DNA from 2 places in the Pseudomonas sp. MH9.2 genome. Region 2 is predicted to be linked to the other one. Evidence: predicted binding sites of a transcription regulator. Region 2 holds the regulator's gene; the other holds the start of a gene.

Region 1 (8,832 bases), 1.3 Mb from region 2:
GCGGTGCTGATCTATGGTCAGGATCAGGATCGGGTGATCGAGTTGGCGGCGGCAGTGGGTATCACGGCAGCGCCTTCACTGGAAGCCCTGCGCATTGCCTTGCATGTTTGATCGGCGCACGACCTTGGTCAGCGGGCACGAAAAATAAGATGCTGGCGAAATGGAACCCTCACTGCGTGCAACTATCCTAATCAGAGAAGTATTCAATTAGGAGCAACACCATGGGTTCTACGTTTAATGGTCTGGTCGGTCTGATCATCCTTGCCCTGGATATCTAGGCAATCCTCAATGTATTGAAAAGCGGCGCCGAAACAGGGATGAAGATCCTGTGGGTATTGCTGATTGTGCTGCTACCGGTTTTGGGCTTGATCATCTGGGCGATTGCCGGACCGCGCGGTAACGTGCGCTTCTGACACGTTTGACCTGACGCTGACGTACCCCTCAAGCGCCTGACTGCTGCAGTCAGGCGCTTTTTGTTTTTCAGGTCCGGGCAGCATGGGCTGATCAATAGAGGTTCGACCTGTCATCGTCCGCGACGTAGAATGCCCGACTTTCTCAGGGGCAGCGCTTTTACTAAAAGCGGCTCACTGTCCGTTGCTATCAGCATCCACCAGGGGTTTACCCATGAGCGATTATCAAGAGACGTTGTATGAAGGTTACGGCCAGCGCTTCCGTATGGAAAAACTGCTGCACGAAGTGCGCACCGAGCATCAACATCTGGTGATCTTCGAGAACCCGCGCATGGGCCGGGTCATGGCGCTCGACGGCGTTATCCAGACCACTGAAGCCGACGAATTCATCTACCACGAGATGCTCACCCACGTACCGATCCTCGCCCACGGCGCAGCCAAGCGCGTGCTGATTATCGGTGGCGGCGATGGCGGTATGCTGCGCGAAGTTGCCAAACATCGCAGCATCGAACACATCACCATGGTTGAAATCGATGGCACCGTGGTCGAGATGTGCAAGCAGTTCTTGCCGAACCACTCGAAAGGCGCTTTTGAAGATTCACGCCTGAATCTGGTGATCGATGACGGCATGCGCTTCGTGGCGACCACCGAAGAAAAATTCGACATCATCATTTCCGACTCCACCGATCCGATTGGCCCGGGCGAAGTGTTGTTCTCCGAAAACTTCTATGAGGCCTGCCGCCGCTGCCTGAACGAAGGCGGTATTCTGGTCACCCAGAACGGCACACCTTTCATGCAGTTGGCCGAAGTGCAGACCACTGCCGGTCGCCTGCGCAGCCTGTTCCCGGACTGGCACTTTTACCAGGCCGCGATCCCGACTTACATCGGTGGCGCCATGACCTTCGCGTGGGGCGCAACCAATACTGACTACCGCAAACTGCCTTTGGACACGTTACGTCAGCGTTTCGCCGGCAGCGGTATCGTGACGCGCTATTACAATCCTGAAATCCATATCGGTGCCTTTGCGTTGCCGCAGTATGTTTTGCAGGCAGTCAACAAGCCAAGTAACGACTGATTTTTGATGTGGAAAGTCGCCATCATTGGCGGCTTTTTGTTACGTGGAATAGCGATTTAGACCGTCGTATGCAAACTCCCCGACACACAACCTTACATTTAAGTCGCTGCGCGAGACGAAATTTTCACAGCCCATTCCAGAAAATCATGCGCGGTTATTTCGCCCTGTGGCGGCCAAGACCCTTGCTTTAGAGCCACGGGAACCTTTTTTTAGATGCGCTGTCGTTGGCGATTTGGCGCGCATCATTGGTAAACTCCACACACGATCATGAATAAATTGCCCGCCGCGCCAACCTCGCCGTCTCGAACAGCGTAGGGCGCACATGCATTTGAACTTCATTTACCCTGAATCCAACGGATCCTAGAACACCATGGCCACACAGGACGCCCTGAGTCATCAGCACGCCTCGTCGCGCTTGCTGCAACCCACCGTCAAATCGCATCTGGCTTACACGCTGCTGAGCGGCTTGGTCTTGATGGTGATGTATACCCTGCTGCGAGTCGCGCTGCTGGTCTATAACCGCGAAATGATTGGTAGCATCCCTGCGTCGACCTTTTTCGAGGCGATGGTCAATGGCCTGCGTTTCGACTTGCGCCTGACAATTTACCTGCTCATTCCTCTGGTGCTGGCGTTGTTCAGCGCCCGGGCAATGACTGGGCGTGGGATGTTCCGGTTTTGGTTGACGATTGGCGCCAGCATCACGCTGTTCCTCGGCCTGATGGAGTTGGACTTTTACCGCGAGTTCCATCAACGCTTGAACGGGCTGGTGTTCCAGTACGTCAAGGAAGACCCGAAAACCGTGCTGAGCATGCTCTGGAACGGCTTCCCGGTGGGACGCTATCTGCTGGCCTGGGCGGCGGTTACCTGGGTACTGAGTCTGCTCTTCAAGGGCATCGACCGTCTGACTCGAACCCGTCGGCGGCTTAATGTCAGTTCGAGCAGCAACCGCTCGGTCGCACCGTGGTATCTGCGTATCGGCGTGTTCGTGGCCTGCCTGATGGTTGCCGTCGTCGCCGCTCGTGGCACCCTGCGTCAGGGCCCGCCATTACGTTGGGGGGATGCGTACACCACTGATTCGAACTTCGCCAACCAGTTGGGCCTCAATGGCACCTTATCGTTGATCTCTGCTGCCGAAGCCCTGACGTCCGACCAGCGCGCCAATATCTGGAAGGCCACGCTGCCTCAACCGTTGGCGGAACAAACCGTGCGTGACATGTTGCTGACCGCCAGTGACAAGCTGGTTGATTCCGACACCGCTGCCGTGCGCCGCGATTCCTTGCCACCCGTGGAAAAAACACTGCCGATCCGCAACGTGGTGGTGATCCTGATGGAAAGTTTCGCCGGTCATTCGGTGGGTGCTTTGGGCAGCGATGCCAACATCACGCCTTACTTCGACAAGCTGTCCAAGGAAGGCCTGCTGTTCGACCGCTTCTTCTCCAATGGCACGCATACCCACCAGGGCATGTTCGCCACCATGGCCTGCTTTCCAAACCTGCCAGGTTTTGAATACCTGATGCAAACCCCGGAAGGCAGCCACAAACTGTCCGGCCTGCCGCAGTTGCTAAGTGCCCGCAAATACGACGATGTCTATGTCTACAACGGCGATTTTGCGTGGGACAACCAATCAGGCTTCTTCAGCAACCAGGGCATGACCAACTTCATTGGCCGTAATGATTTTGTCGATCCCGTGTTCTCCGATCCAACGTGGGGTGTGTCCGATCAGGATATGTTCGACAGAGGCGCTCAGGAGCTGAAAGCACGCGAAGGTGGCAAGCCTTTCTATGCGTTGCTGCAAAGCCTGTCCAACCATACGCCGTATGCGTTGCCGGAAAACCTGCCCGTCGAGCGGGTTACCGGGCATGGCACGCTGGATGAGCATTTGACGGCCATGCGTTATGCCGACTGGGCGTTGGGGCAATTCTTCGAGAAGGCGCGCAAAGAGCCTTACTTCAAAGAAACCCTGTTCATCGTCGTCGGGGATCACGGTTTCGGTAACGATCAGCAAGTCTCCGAAATGGACCTTGGTCGCTTTAACGTACCCATGCTGATGATCGGCCCAGGCGTCCAGGAGAAATTCGGTCAGCGCAGCAGTGTTGTCGGCACCCAGATTGATATCGTTCCGACCATCATGGGGCGTTTGGGTGGCGAATCGCGTAACCAATGCTGGGGTCGTGACTTGCTGAACCTGCCTGAAGGCGATAAAGGTTTTGGCGTGATCAAACCATCGGGGGGCGAGTTGACCGTCGCCCTGGTGACTGGCGATCGTATTCTGATCGAGCCCAAGGATATGGAACCTCGCGTGTACCAATATGAGCTGGGCGCCAAGCCCCACGCCGAACTGATGCCTCAACAAGCTGATTTACCACAGCTAAGGCTGAAACTGGAAAGCTTCCTGCAAACCGCAACCAAGAGCCTGATGGAGAATACCGCGGGCGTGGTCGACAGCAAGCCGCGCTAAGCGAGCGGCGTACTAAAAAAGAGACCTTTACCGGTCTCTTTTTTTGTCCGCCCGGCAGCCAAAACAGTGGAACGAATACTGGATTTTCAGGGTCCAGATTAAGTAAGCCGCTTTCTTCGGCTTCGCTGAGGAGACATAGATGAAACAGTGGATCATTACTTATCTTGATAAAGATGGCGTCCGACAAAGCCTAGAGTTTGGCAGCGAGCAGCGTCCTGATATGGAGACAGCGGCAGACTATCTACGCGAGGTTTTGTACCCTGTGGTTGATAAACTTGATCTGAACGACCTTGACGGCCGGGCACCCGAGCCGACGGTAAAATCCCTGAAGGCACTGCACAGTGTGCAAATTATTTCGGTCACTGAAACTCCTTGAATCATACCTTTGGCCATTGCTTGATCTGCCATTTGGCACGGACGGCCGATAGGGTTACTCTGCAAATGAGGCCGAAGCTGGCTTGCTTTGGCTTCCTCCATGTCGATGCCCGGTCTACCTGATAGATCTGGCCTTGTCAGCTACATGCTTGGCTCCTGGCGACAGACTATCTGTTGCTGAGCGACCACCAATCGGCGGGTCGCGTTGGGAGTGTTGAAACTCTATCTATCGTTGCATAGGAGGACGTTTCATGAGCACAGCCTATCAAGAGGACATCAGCAGTAACGTACTGCGCCGCATGAAAGAGGGCGGTTTTGATTTCGCACGTATTCATCCCATCGAGTTTTATGCCGTTTTCCCGGATGAGGAGCGGGCACGGCAAGCGGCAGGGCAGTTTCGTGGGGAATCCTTGAACGCGCAGGTCAGCGTCCGTGATGACGGGGCATGGCATCTTCAATTGAGCAAAGTGATGTACGCCACTTATGGTGGGATCGATGATTTCGAGCAAGACTTTCAAACGGTGATCACACCGCTGGACGGTGAGGTCGAGGGGTGGGGCGTGACTCAGGAAATCAAGCGTTTTAATTAACGCCCGAGGGTGTCCCCGTTGCAATCCCCTTACCGGCTGACCTTTTGTCAGCCGGTTTTAGTTTGTAGGTTCTAACCGTTAGAGGGATTGTTGGGTGGGTTGTGAAACAAAATTACACCTGTGAAATCAACGCTGACTATGCTGGTAATAGATAGCGTTATTGAAGGACGCGTCGCAATGAGGCGTAGGTGAATAAGTTGGGGCGGTTACTGCACAGGAATGGTGCGGTTGCGTTAGGGGATTTATCCAACTGTTTGATATTAAAGCGTTTATGCCGATGGCACGGGCCTTGCGAAGGCCTTTGGTGTCCGTGGTGACAAGGAGTACGGCATGATCCGCACCTTTTATGATGAGATGTATGACGCTGGCGGCTTGGTCCGTCCGCATTATCGGGAGTTTGCCCGTTGGCTGGGTGAGACGCCGCCGGAGCTTTTGGCTCAGCGCAGACGTGAAGCCGACCTTTTGTTTCATCGTGCCGGGATTACGTTCACGCTGTATGGGGACGACCAGGGCACTGAGCGGTTGATTCCGTTCGATACGATTCCGCGCAGTATTCCTGCCAGCGAATGGCGGATTGTGGAACGCGGCTGTATTCAGCGGGTCAAGGCGTTGAACATGTTTCTCGCCGACCTGTATCACGATCAACGGATTATCAAAGCCGGGATTATTCCCGCCGAACAGGTGTTGGCCAACGAGCAATATCAGTTGGCGATGCAGGGCCTGAATCTGCACCGTGACCTTTATTCGCATATTTCCGGTGTTGACTTGGTGCGTGATGGCGACGGCACCTACTACGTGCTCGAAGACAACCTGCGCACACCCAGCGGCGTCAGTTACATGCTCGAAGATCGCAAGATGATGATGCGCCTGTTCCCGGAGCTGTTCGCCGCTCAGCGCATCGCGCCCATCGATCATTATCCGAACATGCTCCTCGATACCTTGAAAAGCTCCAGCCCCATCGACAATCCGAGCGTTGTAGTCCTGACTCCTGGCCGCTTTAACAGTGCCTTTTTCGAACACGCCTTTCTGGCGCGCGAGATGGGTGTCGAGTTGGTGGAAGGGGCCGATCTGTTCGTGCGTGATGATCGCGTCTTCATGCGCACCACTGACGGGCCTAAAGCCGTCGATGTGATCTACCGGCGTCTGGATGATGCGTTTCTCGATCCGCTGGCGTTTAACCCCGACTCAATGCTCGGCGTCCCGGGCCTGCTTTCGGCCTATCGCTCGGGCAATGTGGTGCTGGCCAATGCCATCGGGACCGGCGTAGCGGACGACAAGTCGATCTATCCCTATGTGACGGACATGATCCGTTTCTATCTGGATGAAGAGCCGATTCTGCAAAATGTGCCGACCTGGCAGTGCCGCAAACCGGAAGAGTTGTCCCACGTGCTGGCGCATCTGCCGGAACTGGTGGTCAAGGAAACCCAAGGTTCGGGTGGTTACGGCATGTTGGTTGGCCCGGCGGCTTCGGCAGCTGAAATCGAAGTGTTCCGTGCCCGCCTGAAAGCCAAGCCCCACGCGTACATTGCACAACCCACTTTATGCCTGTCGACCTGTCCGACTTTTGTCGAGAACGGCATCGCCCCACGCCATATCGACTTGCGCCCATTTGTTCTTTCCGGCCGTGAAACCCGAGTAGTCCCAGGCGGCCTTACCCGAGTAGCCCTGCGTGAAGGCTCTCTCGTGGTGAACTCGTCCCAGGGCGGCGGAACCAAAGACACCTGGGTGGTTGAGGATTAAGGATGCCTGCCAATGCTAAGTAGAACTGCCTCGGATTTATATTGGATGTCGCGTTATCTGGAGCGAGCGGAAAACCTCGCGCGGATGCTCGACGTCAGCTATTCGTTGTCACTGATGCCCCAGGATGGGCGCGGCGATGGTCTGGATGAAATGGCCATGCCGCTGTTGATTACCGGCACGCTGGACGACTATCTGGAGCGCTACGGTGAGTTGCACGCCGAACGCTTGTTGCATTTTTTCGCCCTGGATGCGACCAACCCGGCCAGCATTTACAGCTGCCTGGGTGCCGCTCGGGCCAGTGCTCATGCGGTGCGCGGACGAATCACGGCAGACATGTGGGAAAACATCAACGCCACGTGGCTTGAGATACGCGGCATCGCCGAGCAGGGTTTGAGTCGTTACGGCATGAGCCGTTTTTGTGAGTGGGTCAAAGAGCGTTCGCACCTGTTTCGGGGGGCGACCTATGGCACCATCATGCGTCACGATGCGTTCCGTTTTATCCGTCTGGGGACGTTCATCGAGCGCGCCGATAACACCCTGCGCATGCTCGACGCCCGTTACGAGATGCTCGAAGTGCTCGGGAAAAATACCGAAGCGATCTCTGACAGTTCGGCGCACGGCTACTACCAGTGGAGCGCCTTGTTGCGCGCCTTGTCGTCGTTCGAGGCGTACACCGAGCTGTATCGGGACGCGCCGGGTGCGCGTCAGGTCGCCGAATTGCTGCTGTTGCGTGCCGACATCCCGCGCTCGTTGCGCGCCTGTCTGGAGGAGCTCGATCAGATCCTCGCGAGTCTGCCAGGCACCAATGGCCGTCCGGCACAGCGCTTGGCCGCCGAATTGGACGCACGTCTGCGCTATACCAGCATCGATGAAATTCTGGGTGAAGGCCTGCATGAATGGCTGAATGAATTCATTCCGTTAGTGGCCCAATTGGGTAACGCTATCCACACTTCATACCTGGAGGCTGCATGAGACTCTCAATTAGCCACGAGACCACTTATCACTACGAAGATCAGGTCCGCGCCAGCATCCAGTATTTGCGTCTGACACCTCACGACAGCGAGCGCCAGCAGGTACTCAGCTGGCAGCTGACCTTGCCGCGCCCGGTGCGTGCGCAGATCGATCCGTTCGGCAATATCCTTCATGTATTGACGCTGGATGAGCCCCACGAAGCGATCATTATCGGTGCCCGTGGCCAGGTTGAAATCGACGAGAAGCGTGAGGCTGAGCATGAAAGCCAGTCAGCGCTGCCATTTCTGCGTTTCACCCGTCTGACTGAAGCCGATGAAGCCATACGTGCCTTTGCGCTCAAGCAGTGCCACACGCGCAAAGACCGCAATGCCTTGATCGACTTGATGTACGGTCTGAACCAACACATGACCTACAGCCCTGGTTCGACAGAAGTCGATACCAGCGCTGCTGAAGCGTTTGCTGGCCGTTCAGGCGTGTGCCAGGACCACACCCATGCGTTCCTGGCCTGTGCCCGTAGCTTGGGAGTGCCCGCGCGTTATGTATCAGGTTATCTCTATAGCGAAAACAGCGAGCATCTGGCCAGTCATGCCTGGGCGGAAGCCTGGATCGATGACGCCTGGTACAGCTTCGATGTGACCAATCAACTGTCCCGGCCTGAGCGTCACCTCAAGCTGGCAGTGGGTCTGGATTACCTCGACGCCTGCCCGGTACGGGGTATGCGCCGTGGCGGTGGCTGCGAGCAGATGCATGCCAAAGTGTTCGTCTCGCCGATGTTGTTGGTGCAGCAGCAGTAACCATCCTGAGCGCGGTGTGCCAGACACACCGCGTCAGCTTCTTCGCAGGCACGTCAGCGCTTAGAGCGGGGATGCTGCCGTTCTGCGTTGCGCCATGTGCCTGAGATAGCCAATCAGTTGATCCAGCTCACCCTCGGACAGCACCGCTGTAGAGATCGCGGGCATTTTTGCCTGTGGCCATTGACGCAGGCTTTGCGGGTTTCGGATGTAGAGCTTGAGGTAGTCCCCCGCAAAGTACTCAATGGGGCTGTGCGGCTGATTCAGGTCCGGACCCAGTTGCGAGTCACCGGCACCGTTGAGGCGATGGCAGGCCAGGCAGTTTTTCTGAAACAGTGCAAACCCTTGATTGATCGGATCATTGGCAGCCAATGCCCGGTCCGGCAGCATCATTGGGAAACGTTCAGCCACGGACGCTAAT
Region 2 (8,832 bases):
GGCGGCGGCGTTCGATGCCGACAGCCGGATCAAAAATGCCGACGGCACCACGCTCAACACCCATCAAGGGTGTCGCGTGTATGGCAATAGCCACGGTTTTGTTGGCGGCTCTGCCTCGACACGCCACAGCTTGAGCTGCGTGATGATCGCCGAGGGCGAAGGGCAGATGCAGCGCGACTACTGGTACGACGTGAGTCGCCAGGGCGAGTTGTTGGCGGACGCACAAAGCATTGGCCGTCGCGCGGCACAGCGTGCGGCCAGCCGCTTGGGTGCGCGCCCGGTACCGACGTGTGAAGTTCCGGTGTTGTTCGCTGCGGAATTGGCGGGCAGCTTGTTTGGCCATCTTTTGTCCGCCATTTCCGGCGGCAATCTGTATCGCAAATCATCCTTTCTGGAAGGAGCGATGGGGCAGCGCCTGTTTCCTGAATGGCTGACTCTCGACGAACGGCCGCACCTGATGCGCGCCATGGGGAGCTCGGCGTTCGACGGTGATGGCTTGGCAACCTATGCCAAACCATTTGTGGAGAATGGCGATTTAGTGTCCTACGTTCTGGGTACTTACTCAGGCCGCAAGCTAGGTTTGCCGAGTACAGCCAACTCAGGCGGCGTGCATAACCTGTTCGTCACCCACGGTGTGGAAGATCAGGCAGCGCTGCTGCGCCGCATGGGTCGCGGCTTGCTGGTCACTGAGTTGATGGGCAGTGGTTTGAATATGGTCACCGGCGACTACTCTCGTGGCGCGGCAGGCTTTTGGGTCGAGAACGGCGAAATCCAGTTCCCGGTTCAGGAAGTCACCATCGCCGGCAACCTGCGCGACATGTTCAAACAAATCGTCGCCGTCGGCAGCGATCTCGAACTGCGCAGCAATATCCGCACAGGCTCTGTGTTGATCGAGCGCATGACGGTTGCGGGTAGCTGATCTGCATTAAAAAAGGCGCTTCATGCTCGCTGCACGAAGCGCCTTAATCTTAATGTACGAGCGGCCTCAATACGCGGCACTGTCACACAGTAAACTCGGTCGAGGTAGGCGCTGACTTGTCTGCGAATAAGCCCGGCACGGGCTTCCGGCAGGTTTGGGTTTGACCTGGGGTCTACAGATTTACGAAAGCTCACCTCTCGTATTCCAATCACATAGATTTTTTTAATAGCTCCAGGCCTGCCCGCGAATGAGTCAATACGGTCCGTCGCCTGCTGTCACTCGCCTTCATCAAACCGATTGTTGATCAGCTCAATCAAGTCTTCGAGTGCTGCCTGTTCGTCTTCGCCTTCAGTATGCAGGTGGATATCGGTGCCTTTTCCTGCTGCCAGCATCATCACGGCCATGATGCTTTTGCCGTCGACCATGCTGTCGGGCGCGCGACCTACTCTGATCTGGCAGGGGAATCTTCCGGCGACGCCGACGAATTTAGCGGCGGCGCGCGCGTGCAAGCCAAGCTTGTTGATGATAGTGATTTGACGAACGGGCATCGCGATGAGGGTCCTTTCAGCTGAGGTCGCGGTGGCGGACCTGAACGTTCTTGAGGGATTGTTGCAAGACCTGACCCAGGCGCTCGGTCAGGTAGACAGAGCGGTGGTGCCCGCCGGTGCAGCCAATGGCAATAGTCACGTAGGCGCGGTTGCTGGCTGCAAAGCGTGGCAACCATTTGTTCAGGTACGCGTAGATGTCCTGGAACATCTCTTCTACATCCGGCTGTGCCGCCAAATAATCGGCCACGGGCTGGTCGAGCCCGGACAGTTCGCGCAACTCCGGCTTCCAGTAGGGATTGGGCAGGCAGCGCACATCGAATACCAGATCAGCATCTACTGGCATGCCACGTTTGAAACCAAACGACTCAACCAGAAACGCGGTGCCTGGCTCCGGCTTGTTCAGCAGGCGCAGTTTGAGCATGTCACGTAGTTGATAGAGGTTCAGGTGCGTGGTGTTGATTTTCAGATCGGCCAGATCGATGATCGGCCCAAGCAGGTTGCTCTCGTCACGTATCGCTTCGGCAAGCGAGCGGTTGGTGCTGCTCAGGGGGTGGCGACGACGGGTTTCAGAGAATCGTTTTAGCAGGGTCTCTTCATCGGCGTCGAGGTACAGCACATCGCATTGGATGTGGCGGCTGCGGACCTCTTCCAGTAATTCGGGAAAACGCGACAGATGGCTCGGCAGATTGCGCGCGTCGATGGACACGGCGACCAGCGGCTGAGCCAGTTCGGTATGAATCAGGGCACGTTCAGCCAGCTCCGGGAGCAGGCCTGCAGGCAGGTTGTCGATGCAATAGAAGCCGTTGTCTTCCAGTACATCCAGTGCTGTGCTCTTGCCGGAGCCGGATCGGCCGCTGACGATGATCATGCGCATCATTAATGACCGTTCTGCACGTCCAGCACCACTTGATAAAGCGCTTCATCGCTTTGGGCGCTGCGTAGGCGGTCGCGCACATCGGCGCGGTCGAGCATGCTGGCTATCTGGCGCAGCAGCTCCAGGTGTTCGTCGGTGGCGGCTTCCGGGACTAGAAGGACAAAAAGCAGGTCTACAGGCCTGCCGTCGATGGCGTCAAAATCTACGGGGGTGTCGAGGTGCAGGAGGGCGCTGATGGGCATTGGGCAGCCCGCCAGCCGGCAATGCGGGATGGCGATGCCATTGCCGAAACCGGTCGAGCCGAGTTTTTCGCGGGCAATAAGGCTCGTGAGTACCAAGTCCGAATCAAGCTCCGTTTCACGGCCGATCAGTTTGGCAACTTGCTCAAGAACATTTTTTTTACTGCTGCTCGGCACGTTCACGAGTGAACGGCCGGCAGTCAGGATATTTTCAAGTCGGATCATGGGTTGTGGGTGTTAGCGAGCAGTCGCACCTTTCAGGATGTTCTGCTGCTTTTCCTTATGCTTGAGCAATTGTCGGTCCAGCTTGTCAGTGAGTAGGTCGATTGCCGCATACATGTCGTCATGTTCTGCGTTAGCGACCACCTCTCCACCGTGGATGTGCAGTGTGGCTTCGATTTTCTGTTTCAGTTTCTCGACTGCCATCGTTACCTGCACATTGGTAATCTTGTCAAAGTGCCCTTCGAGCTTCTTGAATTTGAGCTCGATGTATTCGCGCAGGGGCTTGGTCACTTCCAATTGGTGTCCACTGATGTTGACTTGCATACAGCGTCTCCTTCGTTGCCAGTACATAAAGAGGCAGGCTTGAATGCCTACCACTGGAACGCTACGGCGTACGGCCACCCTTACATCAATCGCTTGCGTTCGCTTGAAGGTGCTATCCCAAGTGATTCGCGGTATTTAGCGACCGTGCGCCGAGCTACCTGAATGCCTTGTGCCTCCAGTAAACCAGCGATCTTGCTGTCACTCAACGGCTTTTTCTGATTTTCCGCAGCTACCAGTTTTTTGATGATCGCGCGAATGGCCGTGGACGAACACTCTCCGCCCTCTGAGGTGCTTACGTGACTGGAAAAGAAATATTTCAGTTCGTAAATACCGCGCGGGGTATGCATGAATTTTTGCGTGGTCACACGTGAAATCGTCGATTCGTGCATGCCTACCGCTTCGGCGATGTCATGCAGAACCAAGGGTTTCATGGCTTCGTCGCCATACTCAAGAAAGCCGCGCTGGTGCTCGACGATCTGCGTGGCCACTTTCATCAGCGTTTCGTTGCGGCTCTGCAGGCTCTTGATGAACCAGCGTGCCTCTTGCAACTGATTGCGCATGAAGGTGTTGTCAGCGCTGGTGTCGGCCCTGCGGACGAACCCTGCGTATTGGGGGTTGACCCGCAGACGGGGCACGGACTCTTGATTGAGCTCTACCAGCCAGCGCTCGTTGTCTTTGCGCACGATCACGTCGGGCACAACGTATTCGGCCTCGCTCGACTCGATCTGCGAGCCTGGGCGCGGGTTGAGGCTCTGCACCAGTTCAATGACCTGGCGCAGTTCGTCTTCCTTGAGCTTCATGCGCCGCATCAGCTGAGCGTAGTCGCGGCTGCCAAGCAGGTCGATGAAGTCTCCGACCAAGCGTTGTGCCTCGGCCAGCCAGCGAGTCTTCGCGGGGAGCTGACGCAATTGCAGTGACAGGCATTCGCTCAGGTTGCGAGCGCCGATACCCGCGGGTTCGAATTGCTGGATACGGTGCAGTACTGCTTCGATTTCATCCAATTCGACATCCATTTCCGGGTCGAAGGCATCGAGGATTTCCTCAAGCGACTCGTCCAGGTAGCCCTGATTGTTGATGCAGTCGATCAGCGTGACGGCGATCAACCGATCAGTATCGGACATGGGGGCCAGATTCAATTGCCACAACAGATGGCTTTGCAGGCTCTCGCCGGCCGATGTGCGAGTGGTGAAGTCCCATTCGTCATCGTCGTTGTTGCTGCTGGGCAGGCTGCTGGCACTGGTCTGATACACGTCATCCCAAGCGGTATCAACGGGCAGCTCGTTGGGGATGCGGTCGTTCCAGTCGCCTTCTTCCAGGTTGTCCACCGTCGGGGCGGGCTCCTGGTAGGTAGGTTCCTGTACGTCAGGATTGGGTTTCTCTATGTTGTCGGCCAACGGATCGGCATTGTCGAAGTCGTCGCCTTCTTCCTGGCGTTCCAGCATAGGGTTCGACTCCAACGCTTCCTGGATTTCCTGTTGAAGGTCCAGGGTCGACAATTGGAGGAGGCGGATGGCCTGTTGCAGCTGCGGTGTCATCGTCAGCTGCTGGCCCATTCTCAGGACTAGCGATGGTTTCATGGCAGGGGCTTAACACCTTATTTCGCCGGCGCACATGCGCCATCCACTACAGGGCGCCGAAGCGCCAACTTAAGCAAATTATATGCCTGAAACCTAAGTGTTTGCCTAGAGCGTGATGACAATTAATGTTCTTGTCAGCACTGCACCCTAGCGTCCGTCGCCGATGAAGAGCGAAACACCGCAGAGCTTACAGGCGGAACTCATGGCCGAGGTAAACCTCTTTAACCAGTTGGTTAGCCAGAATGGTTTCTGAATCACCCTCAGCGATCAGTTGCCCGTCGTTGACGATGTAAGCGGTTTCACAAATATCCAGGGTGTCACGTACGTTGTGATCGGTGATCAGTACGCCGATGCCCTTGGCTTTCAAGTGATAAATGATTTGCTTGATATCGCCGACGGAAATGGGGTCGACACCGGCAAACGGTTCATCGAGCAAGATGAATTTTGGCGAAGTCGCCAGGGCGCGAGCGATTTCCACACGACGGCGTTCACCGCCGGACAGGCTCATGCCCAGGTTGTCGCGTATGTGGCTGATGTGGAACTCCTGCAGCAGGCTTTCCAGCTCCTTGCGACGCGCTGTACGGTCGAGTTCCTTGCGGGTCTCGAGGATCGCCATGATGTTATCGGCAACCGACAGTTTGCGAAAAATCGAGGCTTCCTGCGGCAGATAGCCGATCCCGGCGCGTGCGCGACCGTGCATGGGTTGATGGCTGACGTCTTGATCGTCGATCAAGACGCGACCCTGATCGGCCTGGACCAAACCTACGATCATGTAGAAACAGGTGGTTTTGCCAGCACCGTTAGGGCCAAGCAGCCCCACGATTTGCCCGCTCTCGATCGAGAGACTGACATCGCGCACAACCTGGCGACCCTTATAGCTTTTAGCCAGATGCTGGGCTTTAAGCGTCGCCATTACGGAGCCTTCTGCGGTGCGGGTTTGTTTTTCGGCTGGATGACCATGTCGATCCGCGGACGTGGTGCCGTCACCTTGGCTCCGTTGGCGCGGCCGGCATTGACGATTTGTTTCGTCGTGTCATAGACGATTTTCTCGCCTTCGGACGTATTGCCGTCGTTGATGACCTTGGCCTTGTCGATCAGGATGATCCGGTCAAGGGCGGCGAAGTACTGGATGGTCACGCCGTACGCTTGAACGATAGGCTTGTCGACGGCAGGTTTCTGTTCGTAGTAAGCAAGATTGCCAACGGCGGTAAATACGTCGACTTCACCTGTTGGCGTCCGGGTGATGGTCACGGTGTTGCCCGTGATCTTCATGGAGCCTTGGGTGATGATGACATTGCCTTTGTAGGTGGCAATGCCCTGCTTGTCATCGAGTTGCGCATCGTCAGACTGAATATGAATAGGCTGATCGCGGTCCGTCGGCAAAGCCCAGGCGCTCACGCTTCCCAGTGCTGCGCCCAAACCGAGCAAAAAAGGGAGGGTTTTAACGAGCCTCATACTGTCCTCTTACGTTGGACAGCAGGTGCATCCTGCCGTCGTTCAAATACGCTTTCATACCCGTGCCAGTGGATACGCCGCCGAAACCGTCGATTCTAACGGCTTGCTCGGTCTGCGCATATTGCTTCTGTGGGAATACAGTCATTCGACTGCTGGTAATAATCGTTGTCCGGTTTTTTTCGTCAGTGCGTGCGATACGTACTGAATCGATGAGCTCGACCTCGGTGCCGCCGGGAGACACTTCTCCCTTCTTGCTCTGGACATGCCAGGGAAAGAGGGCGCCGCGATACAGTTGCAGATCTGGATTGGTCAGCAGGGTGATGTCGGAAATCTGCACATGTTCGACCTTGTCGGCGGTCATGTCGTATTGAAGCTTGCCGTCCGGCAGGAACTGCAGGCTGTGAGCATTCATCGCATAAAAGTCGATGGCGGCCGGGTCAACGGGTGCAGCCCGCTGCTCCAGAAAGGTTTCAGGGCTGATGTTCCAGTAGCCTGCGGCCGCCAGCATCAGCGCAAGCACGCCCAGAATCAAAAACCGGCGAATCTTTTTACTCAGCATAAATGACTTCTATAAGTAGGCGGCGTGGGCCGCTTCAAGGCTGCCTTGAGCGCTAAGGATCAACTCGCAAAATTCGCGCGCCGCGCCTTCGCCGCCGCGAGCCTGAGTAATGCCGTGGGCATGTTGGCGAACAAAACTGGCCGCATTGGCGACCGCCATGCCAAGGCCAACGCGCCGAATGACAGGCAAGTCTGGCAGGTCGTCACCCAAGTACGCGACCTGTTCATAGCTTAGATTGAGTTGGGCAAGTAGTTCGTCAAGAACGACCAGTTTATCTTCGCGGCCTTGATACAAGTGCTGGATGCCCAGATTCTGCGCGCGGCGCTCGACCACCGGTGTGCGACGCCCGCTGATGATAGCGGTGTGCACGCCCGAGGCAATCAGCATTTTTATGCCTTGGCCATCGAGTGTATTAAACGTTTTGAACTCACTGCCGTCTTCGAGAAAGTACAGGCGTCCGTCCGTCAGCACGCCATCGACGTCGAAAATGGCCAGTTTGATGTTCTTGCCGCGTTGCAGCAGATCCTGCATCGTCGCTTCGCTCATTACATAACCCCCGCGCGCAGCAGGTCTTGCAGGTTGAAGGCGCCAATAGGGTGGTCGTTCTTGTCGACCACGATCAAGGCTCCAATTTTGTGGTCTTCCATGATTTTCAACGCCTCGGCTGCAAGCATCTCGGGGCGAGCAGTCTTGCCATGGAGTGTCATCACTTCGTCGATGCTCGCCTGACGAATATCGATGCTGCGGTCCAGGGTTCTGCGCAAATCGCCGTCGGTAAATATCCCGGCGAGGCGGCCATCGGCCTCCACAACGGCAGTCATGCCCAAGCCCTTGTGGGTCATTTCCATCAGCGCATCACGCAGCAGCGTGCCGCGTTGAACCTTTGGCAAATCTTCACCGGTATGCATGACGTGTTCGACTTTGAGCAACAAACGTCTGCCAAGCGCGCCGCCAGGGTGGGAGAAGGCAAAGTCTTCCGCCGTGAACCCGCGCGCTTCGAGCAGGGCGACCGCCAGTGCGTCGCCCATCACCAGTGCGGCGGTAGTCGAGGACGTAGGGGCCAGGTTCAGTGGGCAGGCCTCTTGCGTGACGTAAACGTTGAGATTGATTTCTGCGGCCTTGGCCAGCGGCGAATCAGGGTTGCCGGTCAGGCTGATCATCTTGATGCCCAAGCGTTTGATCAGTGGCAGCAAGGTGACGATTTCGGCGGTCGAACCCGAGTTGGAAATCGCCAGAATGATGTCGTCGCGGGTGATCATGCCCATGTCGCCATGGCTCGCTTCAGCCGGGTGGACGAAGAACGCGGTGGTGCCCGTGCTTGCCAGGGTGGCGGCAATCTTGTTGCCGATGTGCCCGGACTTGCCCATGCCGACCACTACGACACGGCCTGTACCGGCCAGAATCATCTCGCAAGCGCGTACGAAATCTGCGTCGATATGGGCCAGCAAGCCTTCTACGGCTTCTATTTCGAGGCGGATGGTGCGTTGTGCTGTTTGAATCAGGTCGCAGGATTGGCTCATGTCAAAAATCGGTCAGCCTGATGAAAAGGCGGCGATTATAGCGGTAATGGCTCAATCCCTCACGCTTGATCGTCCGACTTTGTTGTGCGCCGTAAATCAGGTCAGGTATACGCGGACTGATTGTGTCCTTTGTAGGACGTTTTGCAATTGTTCGAATTATCTGTCTCGCACCTTAACGAAAGAGGCTTCTACCGTGGGCCGCGCGCGCGGGCGGTGGTATAGTTCGCCGCCGGTTCTGCCCCCCGGACAGCCACTGCGCGTGTCTTGCGGCACGGACCTGGCGTCAGAGTGTGAGGCTGCATCGCAAGGAGTTTAGATGAGTGCCGATAACGCCTACGCGGTCGAGCTGAAGGGTGTCACCTTCATGCGCGGGACGCGCAGCATTTTCAATAATGTTGATATTCGTATTCCTCGGGGCAAGGTCACCGGCATCATGGGACCTTCCGGCTGTGGCAAAACGACCTTGCTGCGTTTGATGGGTGCGCAGTTGCGTCCCAGCAAAGGCGAAGTGTGGGTCAACGGCCAGAATCTGCCGAAATTGTCGCGCAGCGACCTGTTCGACGCACGCAAGCAAATGGGCGTGCTGTTTCAGAGT

Evidence for each region. Region 2 encodes sigma-54, which starts transcription at its own class of promoters, with help from an activator protein. Its sites were predicted from a motif close to ANTGGCATNNANNTTGCTNT; they were not measured.
Region 1: the regulator sigma-54 is predicted to act here: its motif matches at 5,185-5,204, upstream of RHM55_RS04700 (circularly permuted type 2 ATP-grasp protein).

What each region holds. Positions count from the first base shown of each region.
Region 1 is NZ_CP133784.1:1,029,901-1,038,732, reverse strand. Features, by position in the region: gene RHM55_RS04730 (hypothetical protein) at 1-111, shown strand, start outside; partial or broken gene RHM55_RS04725 (PLDc N-terminal domain-containing protein) at 222-413, shown strand; gene speE (polyamine aminopropyltransferase) at 625-1,485, shown strand; gene RHM55_RS04715 (LTA synthase family protein) at 1,856-3,943, shown strand; gene RHM55_RS04710 (hypothetical protein) at 4,083-4,319, shown strand; gene RHM55_RS04705 (ribonuclease E inhibitor RraB) at 4,570-4,908, shown strand; gene RHM55_RS04700 (circularly permuted type 2 ATP-grasp protein) at 5,239-6,648, shown strand; gene RHM55_RS04695 (alpha-E domain-containing protein) at 6,661-7,620, shown strand; gene RHM55_RS04690 (transglutaminase family protein) at 7,617-8,414, shown strand; gene RHM55_RS04685 (cytochrome c) at 8,475-8,832, opposite strand, start outside.
Region 2 is NZ_CP133784.1:2,312,823-2,321,654, reverse strand. Features, by position in the region: gene pmbA (metalloprotease PmbA) at 1-919, shown strand, start outside; gene RHM55_RS10850 (HPr family phosphocarrier protein) at 1,195-1,467, opposite strand; gene rapZ (RNase adapter RapZ) at 1,484-2,341, opposite strand; gene ptsN (PTS IIA-like nitrogen regulatory protein PtsN) at 2,344-2,805, opposite strand; gene hpf (ribosome hibernation-promoting factor, HPF/YfiA family) at 2,818-3,126, opposite strand; gene RHM55_RS10830 (RNA polymerase factor sigma-54) at 3,207-4,703, opposite strand; gene lptB (LPS export ABC transporter ATP-binding protein) at 4,891-5,616, opposite strand; gene lptA (lipopolysaccharide transport periplasmic protein LptA) at 5,616-6,158, opposite strand; gene lptC (LPS export ABC transporter periplasmic protein LptC) at 6,145-6,717, opposite strand; gene kdsC (3-deoxy-manno-octulosonate-8-phosphatase KdsC) at 6,727-7,263, opposite strand; gene RHM55_RS10805 (KpsF/GutQ family sugar-phosphate isomerase) at 7,263-8,237, opposite strand; gene RHM55_RS10800 (ABC transporter ATP-binding protein) at 8,554-8,832, shown strand, end outside.